DNA from 2 places in the Pseudoalteromonas simplex genome. Region 1 is predicted to be linked to the other one. Evidence: predicted binding sites of a transcription regulator. Region 1 holds the regulator's gene; the other holds the start of a gene.
The links. The regulator MetJ, encoded in region 1, represses methionine synthesis genes. The targets are predictions, from matches to a motif close to TAGACGTCTAGACGTCTA.
Positions count from the first base shown of each region.

Region 2: IRQ78_RS08055 (methylenetetrahydrofolate reductase) is a predicted target of MetJ. The motif match lies at 4,747-4,764, and genes of this name have one in related genera.

Region 1 is NZ_JADILN010000004.1:242,139-257,353, reverse strand. Features, by position in the region: gene IRQ78_RS10450 (phosphatase PAP2 family protein) at 1-12, shown strand, start outside; gene IRQ78_RS10445 (MJ1255/VC2487 family glycosyltransferase) at 9-1,058, shown strand; gene IRQ78_RS10440 (methyl-accepting chemotaxis protein) at 1,165-3,045, shown strand; gene IRQ78_RS10435 (gamma-butyrobetaine hydroxylase-like domain-containing protein) at 3,147-3,521, opposite strand; gene hslU (HslU--HslV peptidase ATPase subunit) at 3,598-4,926, opposite strand; gene hslV (ATP-dependent protease subunit HslV) at 4,938-5,456, opposite strand; gene IRQ78_RS10420 (SPOR domain-containing protein) at 5,537-6,064, opposite strand; gene priA (primosomal protein N') at 6,081-8,261, opposite strand; gene rpmE (50S ribosomal protein L31) at 8,495-8,710, shown strand; gene IRQ78_RS10405 (malic enzyme-like NAD(P)-binding protein) at 9,246-10,487, shown strand; gene metJ (met regulon transcriptional regulator MetJ) at 10,587-10,907, opposite strand; gene metB (cystathionine gamma-synthase) at 11,132-12,391, shown strand; gene metL (bifunctional aspartate kinase/homoserine dehydrogenase II) at 12,396-14,741, shown strand; gene IRQ78_RS10385 (penicillin-binding protein 1A) at 14,825-15,215, opposite strand, start outside.
Region 2 is NZ_JADILN010000003.1:118,704-133,918, forward strand. Features, by position in the region: gene IRQ78_RS08040 (TetR/AcrR family transcriptional regulator) at 1-569, shown strand, start outside; gene IRQ78_RS08045 (sensor domain-containing diguanylate cyclase) at 700-1,641, shown strand; gene IRQ78_RS08050 (M16 family metallopeptidase) at 1,677-4,562, opposite strand; gene IRQ78_RS08055 (methylenetetrahydrofolate reductase) at 4,810-5,766, shown strand; gene IRQ78_RS08060 (sensor domain-containing diguanylate cyclase) at 5,763-6,731, opposite strand; gene IRQ78_RS08065 (DEAD/DEAH box helicase) at 6,773-8,014, opposite strand; gene IRQ78_RS08070 (DUF3581 domain-containing protein) at 8,110-8,811, opposite strand; gene IRQ78_RS08075 (DUF3019 domain-containing protein) at 9,334-9,729, shown strand; gene IRQ78_RS08080 (response regulator transcription factor) at 9,726-10,418, shown strand; gene IRQ78_RS08085 (ATP-binding protein) at 10,415-11,605, shown strand; gene IRQ78_RS08090 (MipA/OmpV family protein) at 11,589-12,431, opposite strand; gene IRQ78_RS20740 (S8 family serine peptidase) at 12,749-15,215, opposite strand, start outside.

The DNA of each region.
Region 1 (15,215 bases):
GAGTCTATATGAGAATTTTGTACGGTATTCAAGGGACAGGCAATGGGCACATAACGCGTGCGCGTGTGATGGCTAGCACTTTTAGGGCTTTAGGAGTCGATGTTGACTATGTGTTCTCTGGTCGAAAAGAGCAAGACTACTTTGATATGGATGATTTTGCTGATTACCGAGTTTTTCGAGGTTTGTCGTTTACCAGTAAATCGGGGCAGGTTGATAGCTTTAAAACATTGAAAAATGCACGTCCACTACAACTAATTAAAGATATAAAAGGCCTTGATTTACGTCATTATGATTTGGTATTTAATGACTTTGAGCCAATTACAGCATGGGCTGCTAAACAACAAAATATTCCGGTAATTGGCATGAGTCATCAAGCGGCATTTTTATCTGATAAAGTGCCGATGTTTGGCCGCGCATTCTTTCGCCGTGCGCTGATCCGTAACTATGCGCCAGCCAGTGTTTATTTAGGCGTACATTGGCAACCTTATGCTGAAAATATTATCCCTCCATTTATTGCTACTCATCATCACGATAACCCAGTGATGGTTGAAAATAAGGTGTTGGTGTATCTGCCATTCGAAAATCTTAATAATGTGGTCGAGTACTTAAAAGATTTTCCTGAAAGAGAGTTTTATTGTTATCACCCGGATGCTCAGGATTGTTCAATTGGTAATATCCATCTGCGAGCACCATCACGCGTTGGGTTTCTAAATGATCTTGCTAATGCGGGTGGCGTGATTGGTAATGCTGGATTCGAACTTGCAAGTGAAGCATTACAACTTGGTAAAAAATTATTGTTAAAACCGCTAGGTAAACAATTTGAGCAAGGTATTAATGCACAGACTTTATTGTCGATGGGGGCAGCTCATGTGATGAGTTATTTAAACCCCAATGCGATGGATGATTGGCTGCAATCTCCACAGAATAAAAAACTCAACTTCCCAAGCGATCCAGCACCTTTGGTTGAGTGGATAAGAAAAAAGCAATGGGAAAAGGTGGATCAGCTCCATAAATACCTGTGGCAACAGGTTGATTTAGAACAAAAACTAATTGTTTAAACCTTCCTAATATTAGAAAATGTGCGACAAGTTTAATCACTTTTTATTAGCTGCTTTAGATAGTTTAGCTATACTCTTAAATGCATGTTTCTATAGGGCACTTTGAATGAATGTATTACAAAACTTAACTATTAAGCGTCGTTTGCAATTAAACGCGCTCGTTGTTGGTCTTGCAATGATTGTGATGCTGTGTGTAATTATCCTTGAGTCGCGCATGATGCTAAAACTCAATGAAACAATTCAAAATGCGGAGGAACTTGATATTCATGAACTTGCAATGCGCAAGCATGAAAAAAACTTTTTGTTTTATAAAGATGTCGAAAGTCTTGAGCTTTTTGAAAAAGAGTATGCACAGCTTAAAGTTAAAATGGCACGTCTTGACGAGCTAGTTAATGACTTATCAATGGAGTCAGCAAAACTTGATGAATTTAGAAGCTTAGCGAAATTGTATTACGATGACTTTAATGAAGTTGTTGTGTTGCAAAAGAAAATTGGTTTGCATCCTAAAGATGCGTTGTATGGTGAGCTACGTGGAGCCGTGCATCAAGTTGAAACCTTACTCAGTGAACGTGAAAACTATCAGCTATTAACCTTGATGCTGCAGCTTCGTCGCGCAGAGAAAGACTTTATGCTGCGATTTGATTTGAAGTATCTGGCTAAATTTGATGATTTAGTCAGTAATTTTCAGTCTGAAATTAAAAATGCAGGATTTGAAATTGGCTATGAGAAGCAATTACTTAGTAACTTGGCTACTTACCAAGTTAAATTCAAAGCGCTTGTCGATGCACAGGTGACTCTAGGATTAGATCTAGACTCAGGTGCACTAGGTGAAATGAAGCGAAGTGTAGAAAAGAGCGATGCGATTGTTAATCAATTAACAACGGAAACTAAGGCTTTTGTTGAGTCTAGCGCCGAGCGAGCGCAACTCATTGCGTTGCTTGTTTTCATTGTCGCCAGCGTTTTGGTCATGCTGTTAGTCTATTTTACTAGTCGTTCAATCATTATGCCTATTGAGCGTGTATATCACACGATTAATGAAATACGTCGCAGTAATGATTTAAGTATGTCTATTGAGCAGTCAGGTAAAGATGAAATCACCACGATGACAGTTGACTTTAATAGCTTGATTAGTGACTTTAAAAAGCTAATTTACGAAGTCAATACCGCTCTAGGCACACTCAATGTGGCAACAGAGCATTTATCTGAAACGACAGCGGCAACTAGCTCTGGTATGCAAGAGCAACTTCATGAAGCTGATATGGTTGCTACTGCTGCAACAGAAATGCAGGCGACGATTCAAGATATCTCTCACAATACTGAAGCAGCAGCGAAAAAAGCAGAGTCGACTAACTTAAGTGCGCAGCAAGGTCGTTCTGAGGTTGAATCAACGGTAGTGCAAATTAATCACTTATCAGACTCACTCGGTAATGCGTCAAGTGTGGTGTCGCAATTAGAAAAAGACGCTGAAACGATTGGCTCTGTACTGGATGTTATTCGTGGCATTGCTGAGCAAACAAACTTACTGGCACTCAATGCGGCTATTGAAGCGGCGCGTGCTGGTGAACAAGGCCGTGGTTTTGCGGTAGTAGCAGATGAAGTTCGCTCACTTGCGCAGCGTACTCAAGATTCAACACAAGAGATCGAGAGCATCATTTCGACCTTACAAGGGCGTACGCAAGAAGTGGTGAGCATTATGCAGCAATGTCGTACGCAAGGTGGCGAAAGTGCAGCACAGGCAAGTAAAGCCGGTGAGTTACTTCGTTCTATCACCGAGGATGTACAAACCATTATGGATATGAGCACTCACATTGCCACAGCGATTGATGAGCAAAGCCAAGTGGCTTCTGAGGTGAATAAAAACGTGGTTCGTATTCGTGATATCGCCCAAGAGGCATCGGGTCACGCAGCGACTAATGCGCAAACTAGCGAAGAAGTATCAGAGCAAGCGCGTGTGCTTTATCAAGCAATCGATAAGTTTAAAGTTTAATAATTACTTGATACTTTATATATAGACAAAGGCGCGGTGACGGTGTTGTCATCGCGCTTTTTTGTTTTTAGGTGTGCTTTATCGAGGCATTTTGATAGGTATTAAGGCACAAACTTAATAGGCACGCTGTCTTTACTTGCTTCGTGCTCAGAGACTCTCGTTTGGTATTTCTGCCAAAGCTCATCATGGTTAGCTTGCAGCTCACTTAAATAGTGCCAGCTGAATAAACCGCTATTATGATTATCGCTAAACACCAGTCGAATCGCATAATGACCAACCGGCTCAATTTTACTAATTCCTACTTGTTGCTTACCAAGTACGAGTTTCATTGGTTCATTGCCATGACCTTGTACTTCAGCAGAAGGTGAGTGAACACGCAAAAATTCAGCACTAAATTGAGCAATAGTCTGATTATCAAAATGAACATCTAATACTTTACTAACGCTGTGATAATGCACTTTAGTGACTTCTTTCATGTCAGCCTCGAATCTACGATTTATAAACTAAAAAGCCTCCAACTGGAGGCTTTTAATTATAACGCTAATTTGTTGATTAAAGAATGAAGCGACTTAAGTCTTCATCTTCAACAAGTGCACCTAAATGCTGCTCAACGTAATTGGCATCAATTGTCAGTGTTGAACCTGCTTTTTCTGAAGCATCAAATGAAATTTCTTCCATTAGTTTTTCCATCACTGTGTGCAAGCGACGGGCACCGATGTTTTCGGTTTTTTCATTAACTTGCCATGCCGCTTTTGCGATACGTTCAATGGCATCATCAGTAAACTCAACGTCAACTTGCTCTGTTTTTAACAGCTCACGTTGTTGCTCAGTTAATGAAGCATGAGGCTCAGTTAAGATACGTTTAAAGTCATCAGCACTTAGTGCTTCAAGCTCAACGCGAATTGGTAAACGACCTTGTAGCTCAGGGATCATGTCTGATGGTTTAGCCATTTGGAATGCACCAGATGCGATAAATAACATGTGGTCAGTTTTAACCATACCGTGCTTAGTGCTTACTGTTGAACCTTCGATTAATGGTAGTAAGTCGCGTTGTACACCTTCACGGCTAACATCTGGGCCAGATGCTTCACCACGTTTACAGATTTTATCGATCTCATCGATAAACACGATACCGTTTTGCTCTACTGCGAAGATAGCTTGCTCTTTTAACTCTTCAGGGTTAACAAGCTTTGCTGCTTCTTCTTCAACTAATAGCTTAAATGCTTCTTTGATTTTTAGCTTACGCTTGCTGCGCTTATCGCCACCCATGTTTTGGAACATGCTCTGAAGCTGGTTGGTCATTTCTTCCATACCAGGAGGAGCCATGATCTCAACATTTGGCTGAGCTTGTGCAACATCGATATCAATTTCTTTATCGTCTAACTGACCTTCACGTAATTTTTTACGGAAAGATTGGCGAGTAGAAGAGTTCTCTTCTGTCTTTGACTCACCAAAGGTATCGCGTGCTGGTGGTAAAAGAGCATCTAAAATACGCTCTTCTGCCGCTTCTTCAGCGCGATGTTTGAATTTTTTGGTTTGCTGTTCACGCGTCATTTTAATTGAGATATCAACTAAATCGCGGATGATCGTTTCTACTTCTTTACCAACATAGCCCACTTCGGTGAACTTTGTTGCTTCAACTTTAATAAAAGGCGCATTAGCAAGTTTAGCTAAGCGGCGTGCAATTTCAGTTTTACCCACACCAGTTGGACCAATCATTAAAATGTTTTTAGGTGTTACTTCTGCACGTAAATCATCGCTCAGTTGCATACGGCGCCAGCGGTTACGTAGCGCGATTGAAACTGCTTTTTTAGCTTTAGCTTGGCCAATAATATGTTGATCAAGCTCGTGAACGATTTCTCTTGGCGTCATCTCAGACATGGCAGTTCCTATTACAATTCTTCAATAGTTTGGAAATTATTCGTGAATACGCAGATGTTGCCTGCAATCGTTAGGCTCTTCTCTACAATGTCACGTGCACTTAGGTCGGTGTTTTCTAGTAGCGCTGTGGCTGCTGATTGTGCGAAGTTACCACCACTGCCAATCGCAATTAGGTCGTTTTCTGGCTGCACAACATCACCGTTACCTGTAATAATTAATGAAGCAGTTTCGTCTGCAACTGCTAATAGTGCTTCGAGCTTTCTAAGTGCACGATCACTACGCCAATCTTTGGCCATTTCAACGGCAGCCTTGGTTAAGTTGCCTTGGTGCATTTCTAGTTTGCTTTCAAATCGTTCGAAAAGGGTGAAGGCATCAGCAGTACCGCCAGCGAAACCAGCGATTACTTTGCCGTTATAAAGACGTCGAACTTTGCGGGCGTTGCCCTTCATTACGGTGTTACCAAGTGAAACTTGGCCGTCGCCACCAATAACGACCTTGTCGTCGCGGCGTACACTTACAATAGTGGTCATGATTATTCCTCATCATCGAGCGGCAAGGCCGCTCGTAAAAAGCGATTGATGAGGTGTTTATATGGGTGAATGAACTAAAATCAAGTCCAAAGCCAAATTCCGCAGCCCATTATTTTGATGCGTTTAAGTTTATTCTTGTCACTTTCGGCTAAACGTTTGGTTTCGTATGGGCCTAAGCGCACTTTATACCAAATACCATTGCTGCCCTCAGTTTTCTTCACTTCGGCCACTAAGCCGGCAAAAGCAATTTTAGCTTTTAATGTTTGTGCTTGCTCTAATGTTCTAAAAGAGCCGCATTGCATTACATATGGGCCTTTTTGTTCAATCTCTTTTACTTCAACCTGAACTTCGTGCTCTTTAATCTCTTTGATAAATTCAGGTGTCTTAGGTGGTGGAATAACTACTTCTTCTTTTTTAGTAGGGTTTGCTTGCTGCTCTACTAACTCAGGATCAGCATTATGTTTGATATACCATAGGCCGTAACCAAACCCGCCTACTAAGATAAGCGCAATTAAAACAAGAATAATAGGGAAAGGCTTTTTCGCCGGGGCTTGTTTTTTATTATTTCGATTTGCTGGTTTTTTATTTATGTAATCGTGCTGTGCCATGACTCTTAATTGGCCTTTAAATCATATCTATAGGATCGACATCTAAGCTCCAACGCACCTTTTGCGCTAATTTACTGGTACTTATATAGTCGACCATTTGCGCTAAATATTGGTGTAAGTGGGAGCGTTCCTGCGCCTGAATATGTAACTGAAAGCGATATTTACCTGCCACACGTTCTAGTGGTGCGGGTATCGGACCGAGCAATTGTATACCAGATACGTTCTGGACAGGAACCAAATCAGTTAAAAAATCCATCACTTGATTTATGTTATGTCCTTCGGCACGCACCATAGCCATATTTGTGATTGGTGGAAGTTGCGCGTCTACTCGTTCTGTCAGTGCGTAACGGGCAAAATCTTGGTAACCATTATTAACTAAGTCTTGCAGTAGCGGGTGCTCAGGAAAGTGAGTTTGTAATAATACTTGCCCAGGTTCACCACTGCGACCTGCACGGCCTGCCACTTGCGTAACAAGTTGCGCTAAATGTTCAGTGGCGCGAAAGTCACACGAATATAATCCACTGTCTACATCTAGGATTAAAACAAGGCTAACATCGGCAAAGTGGTGGCCTTTTGCCAACATTTGCGTGCCAACTAAGATGCGCGCACCGCCTTGGTTAATATCATCAAGGGCTTTTTCTAAGCTGCCTTTACGACGAGTTGAATCTCGGTCGATACGACTAATCGGAATGTCAGGGAAGGTTTGTGTTAAAAACTCTTCGATTTGTTCAGTGCCTTTACCATTTGGAAAAATCTGCGTACTGCCACAATCAGGGCATTGATGAGGCACTTGGTGTTGTTCACCACAGTGGTGACAAATCATCTGGCCAATGGCTTTATGAAAGGTTGCACTGGTGCTGCAACGTGAGCACTCACTTAGCCAACCGCACTCATGGCATATAAGGGTAGGCGAAAAACCACGACGGTTTAAAAACACCATCACTTGCTTACCACGTTCTAAATGCTGGCGCATATAGGCAAGGCTGGCATGGGCAATCCCTGCTTGCTCAGGCTGACCTTTCATGTCCATTAATTGGAACTGGTTATCAGTACTGGTTTGGGCCCGTTCAGTGAGGCTCAACAGCTGATATTTGTTATTAATTGCTTTATGTAAGGTCTCAAGTGCTGGTGTGGCACTGCCTAGAACGAGCGGAATATTATGTTGGTATGCTCTATAAGCGGCTAGGTCTCTAGCATGATAGCGCAATGTATCTTGTTGCTTAAACGAGCTGTCGTGCTCTTCATCAACGATGATCATGCCAAGTGATAAAAAAGGTAAGAAAATACTTGAACGTGTGCCGATCACTATGGCGCAGCTGCCTTTTTCACAAAAACGCCAAGTTTGTAAGCGTTCGTTATCTGTTAGTGCTGAGTGCCATAGCATAATTGGGGTATCGGGAAAGCGACGACGAAAGCGGTTGACAGTTTGGGGTGTTAAGCCAATTTCAGGCACTAATACTAAGGCTTGCTGACCTTTTTTCAGTACTTCTTCTAGGCATTGCAAATACACTTCGGTTTTACCACTTCCGGTAACTCCTTCAAGCAAAAAGCTTGTAAAGCCACGAGCTTGGTTAATGCTGGTGCAGGCAACAGCTTGCTCTTTATTAAGCACCGGCTTGCTACCGACAGTCGGCGCGCGTTGCTGCCATTGGTTATCATGCTCAATAAACTGGGTGATCAGTTCTTTATCAAGCAGACTGTCGATGGTTTTTTTTGTAAATCCGAGCGCTTTTAATTCTGTGACCGATGACTTGCCCGACTCGGCTAGCTGTTTTAATAAACTTAACTGAGTTTTTGCTTTTAATGACGGCAGTTTTGCACCTTTATCGGTCAGCTCAACCATATTAATACTGGTTTTATCTGGGCATTCGCCTTGCCTTAATGCAGCCGGAAGTGCCGTATGAATGGTCTCGCCCAATGGGTAACAGTAGTAGCGTGCTGTGAATTTTAGTAATGCTAAATGTTGTTCAGATAACACTGGCGTGTCGTCTATAACATCAATAATCGGCTTGATTTTGTCAGCGGGAACATCGGTTGATGTTTTAAGAGCCAGTACCACGGCAACCTTTTTTTGACTACCAAATGGCACGCGAACCCGCATACCTGGCTTTAACTCAGGGCTATGCAGCAGCTGTTCAACTTTATAATCGAAGGTACGCTGTAAAGGGACTTTTATGGCAACTTCTACAAAGTGCATAACAACTCAACTGAAACAAAGATAGAAAGATAATGTACTAAAATTGCAGTTAAAAACCTACCAACAAATACTGAACAACAGACCACTTGGTTATTTTTTTAGCGAAAGATGTATTTAAAGCTTGTCGTAAGGCGTCTTGAGCTATAAAATACGCGGCCTATTAATTGTATTAACTGCGTATGGTGCCAGACTTCGGGTTTGGAGAGCGATACGGCCTTAACTAGAGGTTCCCTATGAAAGAAGGTATTCACCCTAAGTACGAAGCTATCACTGCAACTTGTTCATGTGGTAACAAATTCGAAACTAGCTCAACTCTTTGTAAAGACATCCACTTAGACGTATGTTCTGAGTGTCACCCGTTTTACACTGGTAAGCAAAAGATTTTAGACACTGGCGGCCGTGTTGATCGTTTCAACAAGCGCTTCGGTGCACTTAGCAGCAAGAAGTAATCTCTGCTGTTTAGTTAAAAAAAGCACCTTAGGGTGCTTTTTTTATGCCTAAAATTTACAAAACTCATTATTAAAGCTGCCACTTACTTATCGTCTTCACTTATGTATCTTGCATAACTATTTCTGGTTGTTATGCCCATTATGTCGCTAATTTTGCAGACAAAGCGCCACCCCTTGGCTATATTCTTTGTTGTATAAACTTTCATAAAAGTTATTAAAAATAAGAAATTTAAATAACTTTGTTAGTAAATGCTGTGAACTTCGTTGAAATAGCTGTTTTGGGCTAATTTCGGCTAATTGCAGTGTACGTGCGTATAAAATACAACAACACGTGCTTAAAAGATCATAAATAGATGAATTTTTATGTCTGATTAATCGCAACTATGCGCAGAAATTGTTGGGAAATCCTTTAAAATTAAGCGATATAGCATATAACAGGATAGACCTGATAATACTTGGAATTTTTATACATTACAGGTATCGTACTGATGCAAGCTCTCTCACTTTTTAACTTTTTGCAGGATACTATCGCGTTATGTCAGATTTTCGTGAACAAGCATTACATTACCACGCTCACCCCGTTCCAGGTAAAATTAGTGTTGAACTAACCAAGCCAGCCGAAACGGTTAACGATCTCGCTTTAGCTTATAGCCCAGGTGTGGCTGAACCAGTCCGTGAAATTGCTGCTGATCCAGCAAACGCCTATAAATACACAGGCAAAGGCAACATGGTTGCAGTTATTTCAAACGGTACCGCAATTTTAGGTTTAGGTAACTTAGGTCCGCTTGCATCAAAACCTGTAATGGAAGGTAAAGCCTTACTATTCAAACGTTTTGCTGGCCTTGACTCAATTGATATTGAAGTTAAACACCGCACAACAGAAGATTTCATTAATACGGTTGCTAACATCGCTGATACGTTTGGTGGTATCAACCTAGAAGATATTAAAGCACCAGAATGTTTTGAAATCGAAAAAGCGCTTATCGAGCGCTGTGATATTCCCGTTTTCCACGATGACCAACATGGTACCGCTATTGTTACAGCTGCTGGTATGCTTAACGCCCTTGAAGTGCAAGGCAAAGATATCGAAGATGCTATCATCGTATGCTTAGGTGCTGGTGCTGCTGCTGTTGCTTGTATGGAGCTTTTAATTAAGTGTGGCGCACTGCGTGAACACATTTATATGCTTGACCGTAAAGGTGTGATCCATACACGTCGTGATGACTTAAACGAGTATAAGCAATTATTTGCTAACAATACCGATAAGCGTACATTACAAGATGTTATTGCTGATGCCGACGTATTCGTTGGTGTATCAGGTCCTAATCTGTTAACTGCAGATGATCTTAAGCTGATGGCAGACAAGCCAGTCGTGTTTGCATGCTCAAACCCAGATCCTGAGATTGCTCCAGAAGTTGCACACAGCGCGCGTAACGATTTAATTATGGCAACGGGTCGTTCAGATTTCCCTAACCAAGTAAATAACGTGCTTTGTTTCCCATTCATTTTCCGTGGCGCGTTAGATGTTCGTGCAACGGCAATTAATGATGAAATGAAAATTGCTGCAGTTCATGCTATTCGTGGCATCGCGAAAGAGCCTGTACCAAGTGAAGTATTAAAAGCGGCTGGCGTTGAGTCACTTGAGTTTGGTGCCGAGTACATCATTCCTAAGCCCATGGATCCGCGTTTATTACCACGTATTGCACGTGCTGTTGCTGAAGCGGCAGTAGAGTCGGGTGTGGCGCAAATCGATATGCCAGAAGATTACATGCGTTAAACTAAATTAGCCTTAGGTATAACGCTCAATAAAAAACTCAGCCTAGGCTGAGTTTTTTTATATCTGCGATTATCGGCGGTGATCCGATGGCCGAAATACTTATTCTGAATCAAGCACTGGGATATCTAATCCCATTTCTTGCATAATTCTTTTAACTTCTTCAGGTACCTTTTCAGGGTTGTCTTTACGTAGGTCGTCATCATTTGGTAATGGTTGACCTGTAAAAGCATGTAAGAAAGCTTCACACAATAACTCACTGTTCGTCGCATGACGCAGGTTATTGATCTGGCGGCGTGTACGCTCGTCAGTTAATACTTTTAATACGTTAAGTGGGATTGATACGGTAATCTTTTTTACTTGTTCTGATTTTTTACCGTGTTCTGCATATGGGTGAATGTATTCACCGTTCCATTTAGCCATAAGTTGTTTCGTTGCCTCGGTTGTCAGTGATTTACGCCTTATTCACAGCGCAAGATGCGGAAATTCTATCTCTTTAAAAAAGATAGTCAAATACTAGTTATTTGGCCATCTAGTGGTGTAAATGTATAAACTTCTATGTGTAAGCGATAAATGCTTTGACTTCTCATATTTGATCATCTAACCTTTTAGACGTCTAAACATCCAATTAAAGAATAGGTGATGAAATGAGCGAAAAAAATAAAGCGACGATTGCTGTTCGTCACGGCATTGAAGCCGATAAACATCATGGTGCGGTTGTGCCTCCTTTATACTTATCAACCACCTATTCGTTTGCTGATTTTGATACTAAGCGCCAGTATGACTATGGTCGCAGCGGTAATCCAAATCGCGATATCTTAGCTGAAACCTTAGCTGAGCTTGAAGGTGGTGCTAAAGGTATTATCACTGCAACAGGTATGTCTGCTGTGCATTTAGCCACTCAGCTGTTAAACAGTGACGACACGTTAGTGATCCCACATGACTGTTATGGCGGTAGTTATCGTTTATTCACCTCGCTTGAAAAGCGTGGCCTGTTAAAACTAAAAGTTTTGGATTTAACTAAATCTGAAAATCTCCAAGAAATTTTAGCGATTAAACCTAAGTTGATTTGGATTGAAACGCCAAGTAACCCAATCTTGCGTTTAACAGATATTAAAGCAATCACTAGTATTGCTAAGCAGTGTGGTGCTTTGGTTGCGGCTGATAACACCTTCTTATCACCTGCATTACAAAACCCAATTGAGTTTGGTGTTGATATTGTTGTGCACTCAACCACTAAATACATCAATGGTCACTCTGATGTAGTGGGCGGTGCAGTGATTGCTGCAACGCAAGAGCTAGGCGACGAGCTTGCTTGGTGGGCGAATAATATCGGTATTACTGGTGCACCATTTGACAGCTACTTAACGCTTCGTGGTTTACGTACTTTAAATGTACGCCTAAAGCAGCACCAAGAAAATGCCTTTGCCATTGCTGAGTATTTAGAAAGCTCTCCTTATGTGAGCCAAGTTTATTACCCTGGCCTTGCTTCTCACCCACAACATGAGCTTGCTAAAGCACAGCAACGCGGTTTTGGTGGCATGGTGAGCTTTGATATTAAAGGCGACATCAACGATGCTGCTGCGTTTTTAACAAGCCTTAAAGACTTTAGCCTTGCTGAGTCGTTAGGTGGGGTAGAAAGTTTGATTTGTCACCCTGCAACAATGACCCACGCAGGCATGGAGCCTAAAGCACGTCTTGAAGCTGGTGTGGGCGATACCTTGATCCGTATTTCTGTAGGCATTGAAGACGTAAAAGATCTCATTGCTGATTTAGACCGTGTTTTCAATTTAGTTAAGCCAGGTCAAGGACTGCAAGTTACAAAAGCTGAAGCTAAGCAAGCACAGCAAGATACACAACAAAACGCGTCATTTAAGTTAACGCCAGCACATACGGCATTGTGGTAGAAAAATGGTAAATATTGTTCATAAATTTGGTGGCTCAAGCTTAAGCTCGGCAGATCGTTATCATGCGGTAGCGAACATCGTTCTTGCTAATACTGAGCAGGGCGATTGCGTCGTTGTGTCGGCATCGGGTAAAACAACCGATACCCTGGTAAAGCTTTGGCAAAGTTACCAGCAGCAAGATAGCCAAGCTGTTAGCGATATTCTATTGCTTATTGATAACAATCAACGTGCGCTTATTGAGCAGCTACTTATAGGGCAGAATAAACAACAGGCGTTGGCACAGTTAAAAGATGAACTTGCTGTATTAAATGAATTAATTAGTCAGCAGCAGTTACTTGAAGCCCCTTTACTTGCTCATGGTGAAGTGTGGTCGGCGCGGTTATTGGCTGCTTATCTAAATCAGTTAGGTGTCGATTCGCAAGATGTTGATGCAAGACAGCTATTTACTCTAAATGGTGGCCAGCTTTTACATCAAAAAAACCAACAGCAATGCAGTGATGCGATTAGCAGAACACATATCAACGTAGTAACGGGTTTTATAGCTGCAGATTGCCAAGGTAATACGGTGACATTAGGCCGTAATGGCAGTGATTACAGTGCCACTTTGTTAGCGAGTTATACTTTTGCCAAGCAAGTGTCTATCTGGACAGATACACAAGGGGTATTTAGTACTGACCCTCGTAAAGTTAAAAATGCGGTTAAGTACGCCAAAGTATGCCGCGAGCAAGCTAACTTATTAGCGCGTTTAGGTAACCCAGTATTGCATGCAAAAACCTTGTCGCCGTTAAAAGACTCAGAAATTAAATTAGTGGTAAGAAGTAGCTTTGATTGTGATGCAACGCCAACCGAGGTAGTAAAAGAAGGTTATAGTAAAGCAAAACGTTTTATTACGACCTTAGATAACATCGATTTATTACGGGTTGATAAACTAAGCAGTGGTGAAGTCGGTGAGCTTAGTCAGTTAATTCAACACAGCCTGCATCACTTTACTAAAGAGGGCGATACTTACTTATTAGTGCCAGGTCAAAGCACTCACCAAGTTGTCAGCCACTTAGCGGGCCGTGCAAATATTGTCGAGTCAAATTTAAGTGGTTGTGCAGTAGTTGCCCCAACAGCTGATGTATCTGCGCTAACAGAGCAAGCCACAGCGCTTTTAAAAGAGCAAAGTATTCATCCTCGTTTTGTACAACAAGACGATAACTATGTGTTGATCTTAAACGATCAGGCAATTGATAGTGATGTTTTAACTCTTCTACATGACAAGCTGGTAAACAAAGGTCAAGAGTTGGCCATTATCGTTGCTGGCCTTGGTAATGTGGGCGAAGTGTTCTTATCGCAACTACAAGCTCAGTTTGCGCGTTTATCTGCTCAGTACAAAGTAAAAGTAGTTGCTCTTTTACGCTCTAAACAAATGCTTTTTAGTGCCAGTGGTTTAAATACCGAAACATGGCAAGAGCAGTGGCATAACGAAGCGCAAAGCTACGACAAAGCTGAATTATTAGCACGTATCAATGAACTAGATTATGAGCACAAAGTGGTGATTGATATCACTGCCAGTGAGGCGTTCAGTCAGTTATACCCTGACTTTGTTGAACTTAACTGTCATTTGATCAGTGCAAACAAATATGCGGGTACTGCTGCGAATGGTTGGTATCAAAACCTACGCACTAATTTGGCTGAGCGAAACTTGTTGTGGCGTTATAACACCAGTGTGGGCGCAGGTTTACCGATTAACTTTGCTTTAGCTGATTTGCAAAATAGCGGAGACAGCATTAACCGTATTGAAGGGGTATTCTCGGGTACTTTATCGTGGTTATGTAGCAGTTACGATGGTAGCGTGCCGTTTTCAGATTTAGTGCTTCAAGCTCAGCAAATGGGCTATACAGAGCCAGATCCTCGTGAAGATTTATCTGGCCGTGATATGCAGCGCAAACTACTAATCTTAGCACGAGATCTAGGTCTTGATTTAGAGCTTGATGACATTGCTTTGACACCACTAATGCCTGAACAGCTTGCAGCAGGAAGCTGGCAAGATTTCCTTGCAAACAAACAGCTACTTGATGAATTTATGACAGAAAAAGCAGCGCAAGCAGCAGCTGAAGGTAAAGTAGTGCGCTACACCGGTGCTATCACACTCTTAGATGGTAAGGTTCAGGCTCAAGTTGGTTTAGTCAATGTTGGCAAAGATGATGTATTAGCAAGCCTTAAACCGGGCGATAACATCTTTGTGATCAATTCACAGTGGTATACAGATAATGCATTGGTGATCCAGGGTCCAGGAGCGGGTAAAGAAGTCACTGCCGCTGGGGTTCACTCAGACCTGTATTGGCTGGTAAATAACCTAAAATAATTTTGCTGATCTTAGTTTAAATGGCTAAGCAAAAAGCGCCCCAAGGGCGCTTTTTTATTGTTTCAAAATAGCAACTTAGTTATTTAGAACAACTCTTCCTCTGTGCTGAGCTTTTCTTCAAATACGTCTGTTGGTTGATCGAGTACGTACTTAGTTGGTGCAGTGCCTTTAATGAAGTATTCAAAACGACTGGTGTAATCATTTTTGTGACTCAATAGACCTGTTGCTAAGTCGATTCGAACCGATACTAAACCTTCAGGAAGCTCAATAGGTGCTTCTGGCATACCATCAAGGGCTGCACGCATAAAGTCGACCCATGCAGGTTGCGCGGTTTTAGCGCCGGATTCTGCACCTGATATTTGCGATTTATCGAGGTTGCTATTGTAAGTCGAGCGGCCTAGCGCTTTTCCAGGGTTATCAAAACCAACCCATACAGAGGTCATTACATTGCGATTAAAGCCACTGAACCATGTA
Region 2 (15,215 bases), on a different contig from region 1:
ATGCCAAAACAGATTTAATAATAGATACGGCTTTGCATATTCTTAGACACGAAGGTGATTATGGCGTGACAATGAGAAAAGTTGCCAACGAAGCTGGTATGACTTTGAGCAATGTTCAATATTATTTCAAAAATAAAGATGAGCTTTTAAAGGCGATGGCAGATCGCTATTTCAAATCATGTCTTGACGATATGAGACAAATGGATCCAATAAGCAACCTAGAGAACCCAAGCAATGAGCTCCATTCGCTGCTAGAGAGCTTTCTAAGTCATGGTTTGAAATTAACCCAAATGTGCAGAATATTTAGGGAGTATTGGGCTATATCGACACGAAATGAAGTTATCAATCAACATATAAAATTTTACTACGAAGAAATGGCATTGATCTTAGCTGATAAATTGCGACCTATTTCTCACTCAGACTCAAACGTTTCTAGAGCTGTATCTATATTTATCCCATTTGTAGAAGGTTACTCAATCACTGCACAAGCTATGCCCGAACGTATTGATTCAATTTCAAAAATAATGACTGAAGTTATACTTAACTTACTCACTGATGAGCATGAATAAATTAAACTACACATATATCTTCGTAAGTTATCATCTGTAAAATTTATTCAATCACACTCTTTTTTACTTTTAACCATGCAATCTAATAATTTATTGCTACTCTTTAGAAAAGTGTAAAGCAGGAATTGGTGTGCTTGAGTCAAAGGAATTTTTAAGGTTAATACTCGATACTCTCCCTGAGCATATTGTTGTCATCAACGCCGAAGGCGATATCAAATTTGTAAATCGCAGCTGGCAAACATTTGGCGAACAAAATAACTGTGCGTGCAATGAGCAATGGCAACAACAAAATTACCTCGCAATTTGTAGGTCAGCGGCTTGCCAAAACGATGAGTTTGGAGCAAAAGCGTTTAATGGAATAAAACAAGTAATTAACCATCAGTGCGAAGAGTTCTATCTTGAATATCCATGCCATAGCGACATGGAAAAGCGCTGGTTTTTAATGCGAGCAGCTTCTCTTTTTTATGATAATCAGCGTTTTATCGTTATAAGTCACTTAAATATCACCGAAAGAAAGCTTGCTGAACAACAAGTCCAACAACTTGCTAGAATTGATGGCCTAACACAAATAGCTAATAGACGATTTTTTGATAGCTTTATTTTACAAGAATGGAGTCGTTGCTCGAGATTAAATTTACCTGTTTCGTTAGCTATGATTGACCTTGATAATTTTAAAACGCTAAATGATAAATTTGGTCACTTAGTTGGTGATAGCTGTCTAAAAGAAGTTGCAAAACTACTGCCTGAATTTACTCGCAGGCCCGGCGACTTGTGCGCCAGATACGGTGGTGAAGAGTTTGTACTGGTGCTTGGCAATACACAAAGTAAGCAAGCACAAAGTCTAGTAACACGCTTAATAGATATGATCAGTAAATTACAATTAGCTGAACTTACAGGTCATCCATTAACGGTTAGTATTGGTTTAGCTACTATTTACCCTAGTAGCGATAGTGATGCCATGTTACTCATTGAAATGGCTGATTGCGCGCTTTATCAAGCAAAAGAAGCTGGCCGAAATCAACTTGTGGTTGCTGATAACATCGAGCCATTAAACCTAGAAAAATGCCCCTAATTAGGGGCATTGATTAGAGCTTGTTTATCCAGTTATTACTGAAATACTTTTTTGACATCAAGTACTTTAATATTTTTTGCTGGAATTGCGAGCTTATAGTCTGCAATGACTTTATCTTCAGCAACAAGTTCTGCTGGTTTTTCAGCGTTATACACCATTGGTGATGTTTGCTCTGAAGCTAAGCGTTTTTGCATGTCTTTGCCATCACCAGTAATAAACACATAGTGGATATTCTCTGTTTGCAGGTTATCGCGAATAACACGGTTAACATCATCAAGGGTTAGCTTTTCAAGCTTGCCACGCACATAGTCAACAAAGCTCTCTGTGTTATAGAACTCACTATCAAGGGCATAGCCTAATTGGCGGTCTTGGCTTGCAACCATTTGTGGCACAAAGTTAATTAAGAAGTTACGAGTCGCTTCAAAATCTTCTTTGCTGATGCCATTTTTAATTAGCTTATCAAGTTCAAATAATGCCGTACGTGTTGCAAAGTGCGCATCGTTATTAGAACGAAGCGGACGTAACCATACTTGGAAAATTTGCTCGGAACGGCCTAAGTTAGCATCTGGTTTAGTTTGGAACATACCACGCGGGAAGTACTCAATGTATGCATAGTCACCATAGTTCATACCACGGGTTTGACGAATACGCTGATACAAGAAGCTGTTTGAGCTGCGGTGTTCGCCAAAGTAAGAGCGCACTAACCAAAGCGCAGTCCAGTCATCACTGCTACGAATTGTATCGATTGGGAAACCAAATGACACAGCGGTAGATTGCGCTGATTTTTCAACAATCGTTGCATGATGACCTTTAAGTTCTGGCGCATCAGGGATCGTTAAGCGGCTTTCTTTACCTTGTGGAAGCGATGCTAAATCTTTTAGCATAGTCGATTTAACATCACTCGGAATCGCACCAATTAGACCCACTGTTAATTTAGATTGAGTAAACTGGTTAGCATAAAACGCTTTTACATCGTCAAGTGTCAGTGCTTCAAGATCTGATAAATCACCATAGTTATAGCTTTCATACGGATGGCCTTTATAAAGCTGATGATATAGCACCTCTTTGCCTAGCTCTTCGTCATTAGATGCTTTAAGGCCTGCTTTAATGCTATCAATAAGCTCTTTTTTCAAGCGCTTGAAGTCATCTTCTCTAAAGCCTGGGTTTAACATCTGGTCGCTAACAAGTGCATACCACTGCGCGGCATTGTCTTTATGTACACGGCCGCGTAAAGAAATCATCTCTTTATCGATTTGATAGCCAAAGCTTCCCGCTAGTGGGTATAACGCTTTTTGAATATCTTTGTAGCTCATCGTTTCTGAGCCACCTTGCGCTAGCATTGCAGCTGTTAATGCCGCTAAGCCTTTTTTGCCTTGGGGATCAGCCGCTGCACCGGTATTGAATAACCAGTTCACATCAACCAATGGTGAGCTATTTGTTTTATCAAGTACTTTAAAGTGGCGCTCTGTTGGGGCTTTCTCAATACTGGCAACCAAGGCATTTAAATCAACCTCTTGCTCAAAACCCGCTACTTTATCAAGCGCCGACATTGTCACCGTGGTACGGCTTGAATCAACAAAGTACTTGTTTGCTACCGCTTTGATATCTTCTGGCGTGATGCTATCAGCAGTTGCGTACAGTTGGTTAATAACCTCAGGGTCGCGTTCAAAATGCATGTAGCTTGCAAGCGTTGACGCAATTGACTGCGATGAATCAAGACCATTAATAAAGCTATATTTTAGGTTTGATTTTAAATCAGCTAACTTTTGCGCATCTACTAACTCAGTACGCGCTTGTGCATAGGTACGGTTAATCGCATCACGGGCTTTAGCAAGGTCCGCTTCGTTCTCTACTTTAACAAAAACATGTAATAAACCTGGATCTTTAGTATCTGGGTTATAGGTAAACATTTGGCTGGCAATTTGTTTATCAACAACAAGTTCTTGATAAAGTGCCGAATTATTAGAGAAATACAGCTGTGAGATCAAATCAAGAGCGGCACGGTCCTTTTGAGTAGGATCCCATGCCGTGCCTTTGTATGACACAAGCAACCAGTGGCCTGGTAAACCATCATTTTTCTCATGTACATATTTTGCTGTTTTTTGCTTTGGCTCAACAGGAATGTCTGCTTGGTAATCGCCTTTTTTCCAGTTACCCCAATGCTTTTTCACCATCGCCATGGTTTCTTGTGGATCAACATCACCAACAATGACTAAAGATACATATTCTGGTTTATAAAATTTAGCGAAAAACTCTTTACCGTACGCCATTTGATCAGGCATTGCTTCAATGTCTTCGAAAAAGCCCATTGTAGTGTGCTTATACGTATGCTTTTCGAATGCTTCGTTACGAACTGCAGAAAGTAACTTACGAATTGGGCTAGCATTATTCTTTAAATACTCACCTTTTACAGTCAGCGCTTCGGTGCGGAACTGCTCTTCGCTGTATGTCAAGTTTTGGAAAATATCAGCTTCGATTTCAAGTACTTTATCTAAGTGCTCTTTTGAGAAGTTTAAGTGATAGTTCGTGTAATCGTTGGTCGTATACGCGCGATTATCAACACCCGAGTTCTTTAAAATATCTGAATACACATCTTGCGGGAATTTTTCAGAGCCTTTAAACATCATATGCTCAAAGAAGTGGGCAAAACCGGTTTTACCTGCTTCAACTTCATTACGTGAACCAACCGATACCGGAATTTGCAGTGACACAACATCTGGGTAATCCGTTTTAACGACCATCACGCGAAGGCCGTTTTCAAGCTCTTCTAATAGGTAATCTTGGCTAAATACACGGTTATCACCTTGACTGACTCGCTGCTCAATTTCGACTTCTTTAACCATAGTTGACTGTGAGTTACTTGCGCAGCCACTCAGCGCCAGTGTTACAGCAACACTGGTTGCTAATAATCTAAATTTCATAATGTTCCCTTGTTAGTTATTTTTCTCATAATCATTGCTGCTTGATTATGCATCAAAGCGCCAGAAAATATGAGGGTCAGCGCAATAATTTATGTAAACAGGTGTGTCAATTTAACTAAACGCTCAGCTTTAAACTTGAGTAAAATTCATAGTCATTGAAAAACTTTCATGAAAAAAATCTATCTAGACGTCTAAATGGCTGCTATATTATTTGTCATAAACATTAGCACGAGCTGGAATGAGGATTATGGCTTTATCATTACAAGAGAAAATTGAAGACACCAACCAAGGCGTCTACCTGATCGGTACCACACCTCCAAAGTCAGGGACTGATAAAGCACAGCTTGAAACCATTGCCCAAAAGCTACTTGGTCGTTTACACGAAATTGAATACGATGGCGTGATTATTTACGACATTCAAGATGAAAGTAGCCGCATTGCAAAGCCGCGTCCTTTCCCATTTAAAGAAACAGTGGATCCACGTGAATACAGCCAATTACTTCGTAGCTTGTCACAACTAGATGTGATCACATACAAAAGCGTAGCGCAACGAGGTGAAGCTGAATTTACCGAATGGCTAAACGAAACACGTAACGACTTCGAATTAAAAAACTTAGTGTTAGTGGGTAGTCCATCATCTCATGGCGATATCAAACTAAGCCTTCCTGATGCATATAAAACGCTTGCAAAACAAAGCAGTGATGTGTTTTTAGGTGGCGTTACTATTGCCGAGCGTCATGCTAGCAAACGCAATGAACATGAGCGTTTAGTTGAAAAAACAGCACAAGGTTGTAAGTTTTTCATCTCACAAGCCGTTTACAATGCCCAAGCAACGATTGATTTGATCACCAGCTATGCGCGTAGCTGTAAAGCACAAGGCACAACACCAAAACGCATTATTCTAACGTTTACCCCTTGTGGTGGTGAAAAAACCTTAGAATTTATGGAGTGGTTAGGTATTTCGGTACCAGAAGCAACTAAGTATCGCATGTTAGATTCTGCAAATACATTGAGTGAATCAGTGCGTATTTGCCGTGAGAATCTCGATTTAATTTTACAAAGCTGTGCGCATTTAGATGTACCGCTAGGTTTAAATATTGAGAGCTTAACTAACCGTAAAGAAGAAATTGATGCGTCAATTAACCTTTACCGTTTACTTAAAGCAACCATGGAATTAAACCTAGCTGAAAAGCAAATAGCTTAGCGGGCAAGTTTAGAGGCTTGCTTTTTCTCATACATATCTTCATCAGCCCGCTTTAATAGCTCAGCAAATGTTTCTTTAGGTTGAGCTACAATACCTGAGCCTATACTCAAATTAAGTTCAGGTATTGCCATATGTTTAAGGTTTTCTTTAAACGCTTCATTAAGTTTGTAGCTAATCGCTTCGATACAGTTGTTACTTTTCACTTGCAGAACCGCAATAAATTCATCTCCTCCTAAGCGGCCAATAATATCAGCCTCTCGTAGATATTGCTTCAATGTATCAGCCAGACATATCAGTGCTTTATCTCCTACTTCGTGACCATGCTTATCATTGAGTGGTTTAAAGTTATCTATATCGATAAACAAACAACAGATATTAAAGCCCAACCGGGCGGCAAGATTTAATTTATGTTGACAAAGTAAATTGAGTGCGCGGCGATTATAAATATTTGTGAGGGGGTCTAGCATCGCAATTTCACGCATTTGGGTGAAATTATCAAGTAGAGCTAAATCATCTTCCACCATATCCCTAAGCTGTTCGATGAGTTCTAAAAGACTATGCTGATAATCAGTTTTCTTAAAATCCATTACACAAAAAGTACCAAACGGTTCCCCGCTCGGCCAAGTTATAGGCACACCTAAATAGGATTCAACGCCATCGACAGTAAGTGGACAATCATCCCATTGATTATCTAGACTAACTTGTGGAATGTATAAAGGAGCCATATCTTTTAATACCTTTTTGCAAAAGATATTGTCGTCAATGGCTAACTCGATTCCAGCATGGTAAGGGTTTTCTCGTTGTTCGCTAGAAACAATTATGCGGTATGCTTCATCTGTCTTATGAACAATAAAGCCTGCAGGCGCTGAGAATAACTCGGTCATTAAATCGACTGTTTTTTGCCATTTTTGCAAAGAAAACTGGTTGTCAGGCTGACAAAATGACCATTTATTAACTTCTAACATACTACACACTTATTTTAGTCAGTGGATAGTATAAATATACGTCACTTTTTACGGTGTCTCATACTTTTTTGACCCAAAATACGCTTTTTATCTCGCGAGCGACGAGCTTTATTAGTGTTTTTTCTTATATTTTTAGGCTCTTTCGTTAAATCTGGCTCATACCCCGGTAACCACTGAGGAGTAAGTCTGGTGCCCAGTAAAATGTCTATTTCATCTAATAACCATTGTTCATCAATGCTAACTAGCGACAACGCTAACCCTTTTTCGCCAGCACGACCTGTACGACCTATTCGATGCACATAATCTTCAGCCACATAAGGTAGCTCATAGTTAATGACATATTTTAAAGAGGCAATATCAAGGCCGCGAGCGGCCACATCAGTCGCGACTAATACCCTAGTTACACCAGATTTAAAGTTTTGTAATGCTTTATCTCGCGCCCCTTGGCTTTTATCACCATGAATTGATTCGGTTTTTAAGCCATCTTTAGACATTTCTTTAGCAAGCACATCAGCAGTTTGTTTAGTTCGGGTAAATATCAGTACTTGCTGCCAATTTTTCATGCCAATCATGTGTGACACCAGCTCACGTTTACGGTCTTCATCAACCGCATAAACTAGCTGCTCAACTTCAACCGCTGCCGAGTTGCGTTTATTCACTTCAACTAGTTTAGGATCATCTAGTAACTGCTTACTAAGCTTAAAGATACTGTCATCAAATGTGGCTGAAAAAAGTAAGGTTTGGCGTTCTTTCGGCACATGACGCAAGATACGTTTTATCTCGTCAATAAACCCCATATCAAGCATGCGATCAGCTTCATCAAATACCAAGGCATTAATACTAGAAAGTTTAATACTGCCTTTGATCAGATGATCAAGTAAACGCCCCGGAGTTGCAACAACAACCTGCGCCCCTTTTATGGCTTTAATTTGTGGCCCAATACTAGCGCCGCCATAAGCCAATGCCGCTTTTATTTCAGTATGCGCAGCATAACGCTCTACACTTGCAAAGACTTGCTGTGCGAGCTCTCGGGTTGGCGTTAAAATTAGGACTTTAACAGCATCAGGGAGTACTTCAGCAGATAACAAATTGTGCAGTAGTGGTAAAACAAAGGCAGCAGTTTTACCCGTACCAGTTTGTGCGCTGCCCATTACATCTGCACCCGCTAAAATAAGTGGGATGGTTTGCGCTTGAATTGCTGTGGGTGTGTGATAATTCTCTTCTTGCAAGGCTGTTAGCAATGCAGGTGCAAGATTTAACTCTGAAAAGGTCGCTACTGACATAGTCTGAAGTATATTTAGCTATAAAAACGCTATTGTACGCTGAACATCAGCAACAAAAAAGGCGCAATAAGCGCCCTTTGTCGTAATTGTAAAGATTACGCCGGTTTAAGTGACTCTTTACGGTGATTATAAAAACTAATTAGGTCATCAACCGTTGTTTGGCAGTAATCACGAATGCCAGATACAAGCATGTGCTTTTCACCCGCCCCTACTTTTTCGCCATTTTCTAACAGGTTGAAGCGAAGCGTAATTTTTCCGCGTTTGCCAGTAAACTCAAAATCAGGCTCAGCAAACTCTAATTCAGGTGCACTGATATCAAGGCGGTCAAGGTTAATCAACATTGATTCGTAAATCACCATTGGGCGGGCTGGGTTGATCATCACATCTTGCTTGCCCATTAATGGAATGATGACATGTGGGAAGGTAGTACCAGAAAACTCAACATAGTTTTTTATTAAGCTATTTGTTAACTCAGGACATTGGCTAACAGCCCCTTCACGCTTTACTTTTAGCATCACTTTTTCGCCATCGGTGATAGCAAACTCATCAGCACCTTCAGGAAAAGTCAGCTTTGAATTTTCATCAACCATACCGGCAAAAGTGAACTCCATTTTTTCACTAATACCATAGCGGTTTAAAACCAGCGAAAAAAGTAAATCGCCCGGCACACAAAACTTTTTAGCATCTTTATCGTGTAACGGATTGAAATCATCCGCCACTAACTTAGCAAAGCGACAGCCTTGCTCGCGTGAGATAGAAACGTAATCAGCATGCTGCTGATAATAAGGACTTAACATATTTGTTCACTGCTTAAACTACTTATAACCTATCTATACTATCAGAAAAAAAGCACACAGAGGTCGAATCTGTTGAGTATCATTTTCTATATTAACTTTGTGAAAGACTAATTACTTTCAGAGCGCGCACCAAATTGTATCAATTTGTACGAAACAATTAACAAATAAGCGTGAATAGTAAAAACTAATAGCGCATTTATATAGTGAAAAATTATTACATAAAAACAAATATAAATTCACTTTATCTTTTAAAACAACAAGCTAATAAAGATCTGAACGAGGCACTACAAAAAACTCTGAAACACAAGCTTTAATGTAAGGCAATTTGTAGCTAATGAAATAAATGAGGTATGATAAGCGCGCTTTTTTATCATGAAATAACTCATATAGACTGCATAAATAATAATGATAATAAGCGGTAAATAAATGAATACTCACTATGATTTTGAATGGTTTCATCTGTTTTTAATGGTAAATATTGCTTTGAAATTTAGACGACCAATCGCTCAGGGACTTGGTTAAATGATAAACCGATTAAGCTGGGCGGCTCTGCTTTTTTGTTTTTGCTGCTACTCTCAAGCTGAAGATAAAGCTGAACAGGTCTTTTTTAAAGTTTCACCAACAGTCTGTGTGACAGAAGCAAAACAAAAAGCCTGCGAGTTTAATGTGCAAGTTCATTTTCGAGTTGCTCCTTATGAAGAACTTTGTTTAGAAGTAACCCAACGCCCTCATTACACTCAGTGCTACACGCAAACAGGATTAATAGCCAAACAGTTTTTAATCAAAACAGAATACCCTCTTACCGTTAAGTTAATTAACCCTTTGAGCAGCAACGTTGTTAAACAGCAGCGTCTCTCAATAGTTAGCTATGAAGCCAAAGATTACCGTATAAAGCGGCGCTTTGGCTGGAGTTTATGATGCAGCATATTTTTTTAATTGAAGATGATGTGAAACTAGCCAATTTAATTCAAACATTTTTATTAAAACACGGCTATACCATTGATGTATTTAATACAGCTGAAGATTACCGTAGTAGTGAAATTACCTTTATTCCCTCATTGATTATCTGTGATGTGATGTTACCTGATGGCAATGGTTTTGAATTAATTTCACAACTAAAAGAAAAATACACCTGTCCTGTTATTTTTTTAACAGCTTTAGACTCAGTGCAATCACAAATTAAAGGCCTAAACTTAGGTGCTTACGACTACTTAATAAAGCCCATTAAACCTGAGCTATTATTAGCGAAAATTAAAACAATCATCGCCCACACTGTAAGCCAAGATAACTTTTCAGATCACAGCGACTGTTTACGCATAGACAGTAAAAAGCGTGATATCTACTTTCATAATACTGCTCTGAACCTAAACGAGAGTGAATTTGATATTATCGCCTATCTAGCGAAGAATATGCCGCAGCCAGTCTCTCGCGAAGTGCTGTTTAAACATGTCATTGGCCGTGAGTATGACGGACTAGACCGCGCTATAGATTTAAAAGTGAGCCGATTACGTAAAAAACTCAAAGATACGATAAGCAGCCACAAAAATTCGTTGGATATTAAATCGGTGCGAGGCAAAGGCTACAGTTTGGATATTTCAAAACTATGAAGCAGCAATTTTTTAAGCTTTACCTGATTATCACAGTAAGCTTAATTGCTTTAGTTCTTGCGTTTGGTCAGCTTTATAATGAGTTTTTTTCTAAGCATGTGCCGAGTATACAAATTAGTGTTGCTGAACTTACACAAATAGCAGAGCAAAAAGACTCGCGGATCAGTAGCCTAAGCATAAGTGAAATTGCATTGCCTGATTCTTTGCTCAACACGTTTAATCAAGACGGTATTATCAGTGTCACTGAGCATAATCAGCAATTTATATATCTCAAGGGCAGTAATGGTAGCATTCAAAAAGTTGGCCCCATTAACCTGATTTCACACGCAAAAACTGACTGGTTTGCTTTTTTCGCCTTTTATTTTTTGCTTGGTGTGATGATTTTATTGTTTATACGCCCAGTGTTTCGTGATTTGAGCTTATTGCAACGTGCAGCCTACCGCTTCAGCAAAAAACCGCAACGAATAGAGCTCGATATAAAGCCAAATTCATCCATTGCACCGCTTGCAAACACCTTTACTGATATGTCTGAGCGTATCAACAAATTTGTGCAGCTTCATAGCGATTTATCCCGCATTATTTCTCATGAAATTCGTACCCCACTCTCGCGTATGCGATTTGCGTTATCAATCGCAGAGCTAGATTCGTTAGAAAGTAGCCAAATAGAGCGTGATATCGATGAGATTGAATTGCGCTTAGAACAATATTTATCGTTTGCTCGTTTAGAGCATCAACAAAGTGTGTTTAATCAGGAGAAAGTTAACTTAACTAAACTGATCAACACGGAAATAGCTAAATTTGATTTATACAAAGAACTCAAATTTATTCCAACTCTTGAGGTTGACGCTGCTTTTTGCGAAACAAGCTTTATGGCAATCGCGGTACAAAACTTACTGATCAACGCCACAAAATACGCAAAACACACTATTTATATAAGCACTGAAGAGAAAGCAGGTAATTACTTGATAAGCGTCACAGATGATGGACCAGGGTTGCCTATAAATGCTGATGCGTTAATTGAACCATTCAAACAAGGTGAAGGAGATAAATTGGCGAGTGGTTATGGATTAGGACTTTATATAGTGCATCGTATTGCTAGCTGGCATGGCGGTAAAATTGGTTTAGCCAATAACCTCGAAACCGGCGGCGCTCAAATCTCAATCAGTTGGCCTAAAAATGGTATGTAATGCCAGTAAAACCTGAGAAATAGCCATTTTTATTAATCATATGTGAGTTAGCTAAATTGCTATCAAGCCAAGTGTGCTTTAGTTTGAAATCAACACTAAAATTATCACTGATCGGATACTCGTAACTTACTTTTAAATAGTAATTGGTGGCACTTTCTAAATTATAACTTAATAAGCGAGTTTTGCTCTCAGTGGGGCTAACCGTGTAGTAATAGTCAATTAACTCTTCATTTTTGTAGTTTATACCAGCCTCAATGCCAGCAATACCGGAAAACAGTGTAAATGCTTGGTAGCCATTGAATAAGATTTCATAGCCATTATGAACATTGGTTATATCGTGCACGTATGCCGCACTCAACCAAATGTCGTCATAAATATTTAAAGCTGATGAAAAGCCAGCCATATAAGAAAGGTTGCGCTCTATCGGTGTTAAGTTAATTGGTGAAGCACTTGGAATTGTAGGTCGACCTGAACTAGAACGAACCACACCTGTCGCGTAGAGTTTATCTACCCCATCTAACTCAAAGAAGAAGCCATCATCATTAAAGCGCCCCAGTAAATCAATATAAAATTTCTCAGATTCAAATAAGCTGTAACCAATAGAAAAATCATCGAAATACCAGCTATCACCATAATAAGCCAAGCTTGGCAGAATTGGCGAAATAACATCATCGGCATCAAGTACTGGGTTCTCAATACCACCGTAGCCTAGCGTAACGCTTGCATGAAAAGTAGACTTTTTAATCAATTGCGGCTGCTTAACATCATCCTGCGCAAATGCAGTTGATGCAGCTAAGCAACACATTGAACCAAACAACCTTTTCATTAACGTAACTCACCTTAATGCCGTAATAAACGACTACTATACTAACTTAATAAACTAAAACTCTTTTAGCCCTTTCTGTGCTGGGGCGATCATAGCGTTTGCATACATTTTTGTATAATTTTTTTGCCACACAACGCAGTAAAATGACTTATTTTATCTACTATCGTCAAACTAACATACTGAAAGAAATATTAAATAGCTTGTACATTTTGCTACATAGGTTTTCAGTTTTAGTTATTAAATTCCATTATTTAATTTACTCAATGACAAAAAAAGGGCCCGAAGGCCCTTTGCTACATAACACACTTAGGGAGTGTTTAGTCTCGTTTCATACGGCGACGAAGACCGGCAAAACCAGCTAATAACACTGTTATCCATGCTAAAGAGCCGCTTGAGCCAGAGCTTGATTGCGCTTCTTCTTCAGGAACGACTGTTGTTTCTTCAGCCGTTACTGTCACAGCAACTCCTAGTTCCATCGCTTCTATTCCATCACTTACCAATACAGTAAACTGATGCTCACCAGCCGTTAGACCTGATACTTCAGTGATTGCTGATGTTGGACTTGCGATAGTACCTGGGCCTTGCCATGAGAAAGTTAACTCATCGTTATCTAAATCATGAGATGCTGAGGCATCTAGGGTAATAACGCTGCCTTCAGTGACTTGCTGAGAACTTGCTTCAACAACCACAACAGGTGCGTCGTTTACTGCCTCGACTGTTAACATAAAGGTTGTGCTTGCTGCGTCTGATGGGTATTCAATATCAGACACCATTACAGTTACTTCTGTCTCACCAGAGAAGTTTTCATTTGGTGTAATAGTTACTGTATCGCCATCAACTTCGTAGCTTACATCATCAGAAATTACCGAGATTTCATTCTTCGAGTTCTTTTCATCAATGTGATAAACGTCGAAGCTAATTGGTGTTTCCTCAGTTGTCACCATATCATCAAGTGCAATCACTGTGATGTTACCAGGGATCGCCAGTGTTGCAGTTGAAGTCATGTCATTCAGACCCGAGATTGCTGCTTTAGCTGCAACTTCAAGTGTTTGACCTGTAGCGGTTGGCATAACTTCGGCCCATGCGGTGACTTCAAATTGTGATGACTCTGGACCAACATAGTCCATACATACTACGTATCCATCGCTGATTACTTCATCTAAGTTGTTATAAGCAATCTGAATACCGCGATAGCTTTCAAGAGGACCGTATTGATATTGTGCACCGCGGAAACCTTGTAAACCGATACTTCCAGCAGGACGAGTAGTACCAAAATCTAAATTATCGTATGCATAGTAAATTTCATGCTCGCCTTTACCAAAGCGCGTATTGGCATTAAACAGCACTTGGAAGTCAAATGAGTTATCACGTTTAGTGTAAGTGTATTGACCCGTTTCACGATCATAAACAGGGTTGTCGTAATCTGACGCGTTATCCCACTCAATAATACCCCAACCTGTTGTTGTACTTGCAAGTGAGATCCCTTCGTTAGACGATAAACCCACTGACATTACTGAACGTAATAAGCCGCTCTCTGCAAACTCCCAACCACGCCATAATGGACCCATATTCTCATAAGGGAATGTTTCATAAGGAAACGGATTATGCACTGGGAAGAAGTAACGACTACCGCCTGTATTCACTGTCCCCATACCACGAATTTGAATTATCGAGTTTTGGATATTTGTATTATCAGCATTGTTATACAGACTGAATGTGTCAAATGCACCATTGTAAAAGCTTGCTATTGGTAACGAATAACCACTTCGTGAATTATATAGATTACTTTCATCGAAGCCTGAAAGCATAGGCATAATGCCAAACTCAGATAAGTCGACATAACCGCCTGGGTTTGAGTTACCAAAATCAGGTGTACGACACATTTCATCAGTGATGTTATCAGTGACGATGTAATCTGGCTCTACATCTCGGGTATCCGCTTGTGTGCCCGTTACAATAACTTTACCATCAGCAATTTCAACGTTGATTTCAGATGCTGTTGAAACCATTACATTTTCTGCTTTGATATCAAGACCAGCAGGAATATCAAGTTCTAGTGAGAACTCACGATCTATACCTGAGTTATTCGCTAATACTTCAAATGTGTAAGGCACCATATCGCCCACTTTTGCACCTGTATATGGCGCATCAAGATGAGCAACATCATTGCCACGGTTAAGCTTAAATGGAATAGAGCCTAGATTGCCATGATTTACGGCTGATGTGCCCACATCAAGCAAAGAGTAGTAAACGCTGTCTGAATCAAATTCCATATCCCAATTAACAGTCATTTCAACAGTGTTTTGACCATCACTGCTAGGAAGACTGGCTGTCATTCCTGACGCCTCTTGGTCAGACACAACGGCTGTGGCAAGTTTAAAGGTTTCTTCTAACGCACCAACCGATGATTCATTTGAGTTGTAAATTACAACCCAGTATTCACCTTCTTCTGGGTTGTTAATATTACAGAAGTTATTGTAAATGATATGGTTAGATACACATAAGATCTCGTCTTGCGGCTGAACAATACCATCACCGTTATAATCTTTACCTACATAGACGATAGCATTACCGACTTTTAAAGTACCTTCTAACTCGGATTCAACACCTACGCTTTCAGCAATAAAACGTTTTGCGTTCGCAGGCACAGTAACAAACTTAGTAAATGTTGCTTCATCTAGAATATCACTAGCATCAACTTCTTCTGTTCGATTCATAGCCCACGGGAAAGTACGCTCATCATCTTTTGGCAAAGTTACTGTCGTGATATCTGCTTTAACCGGC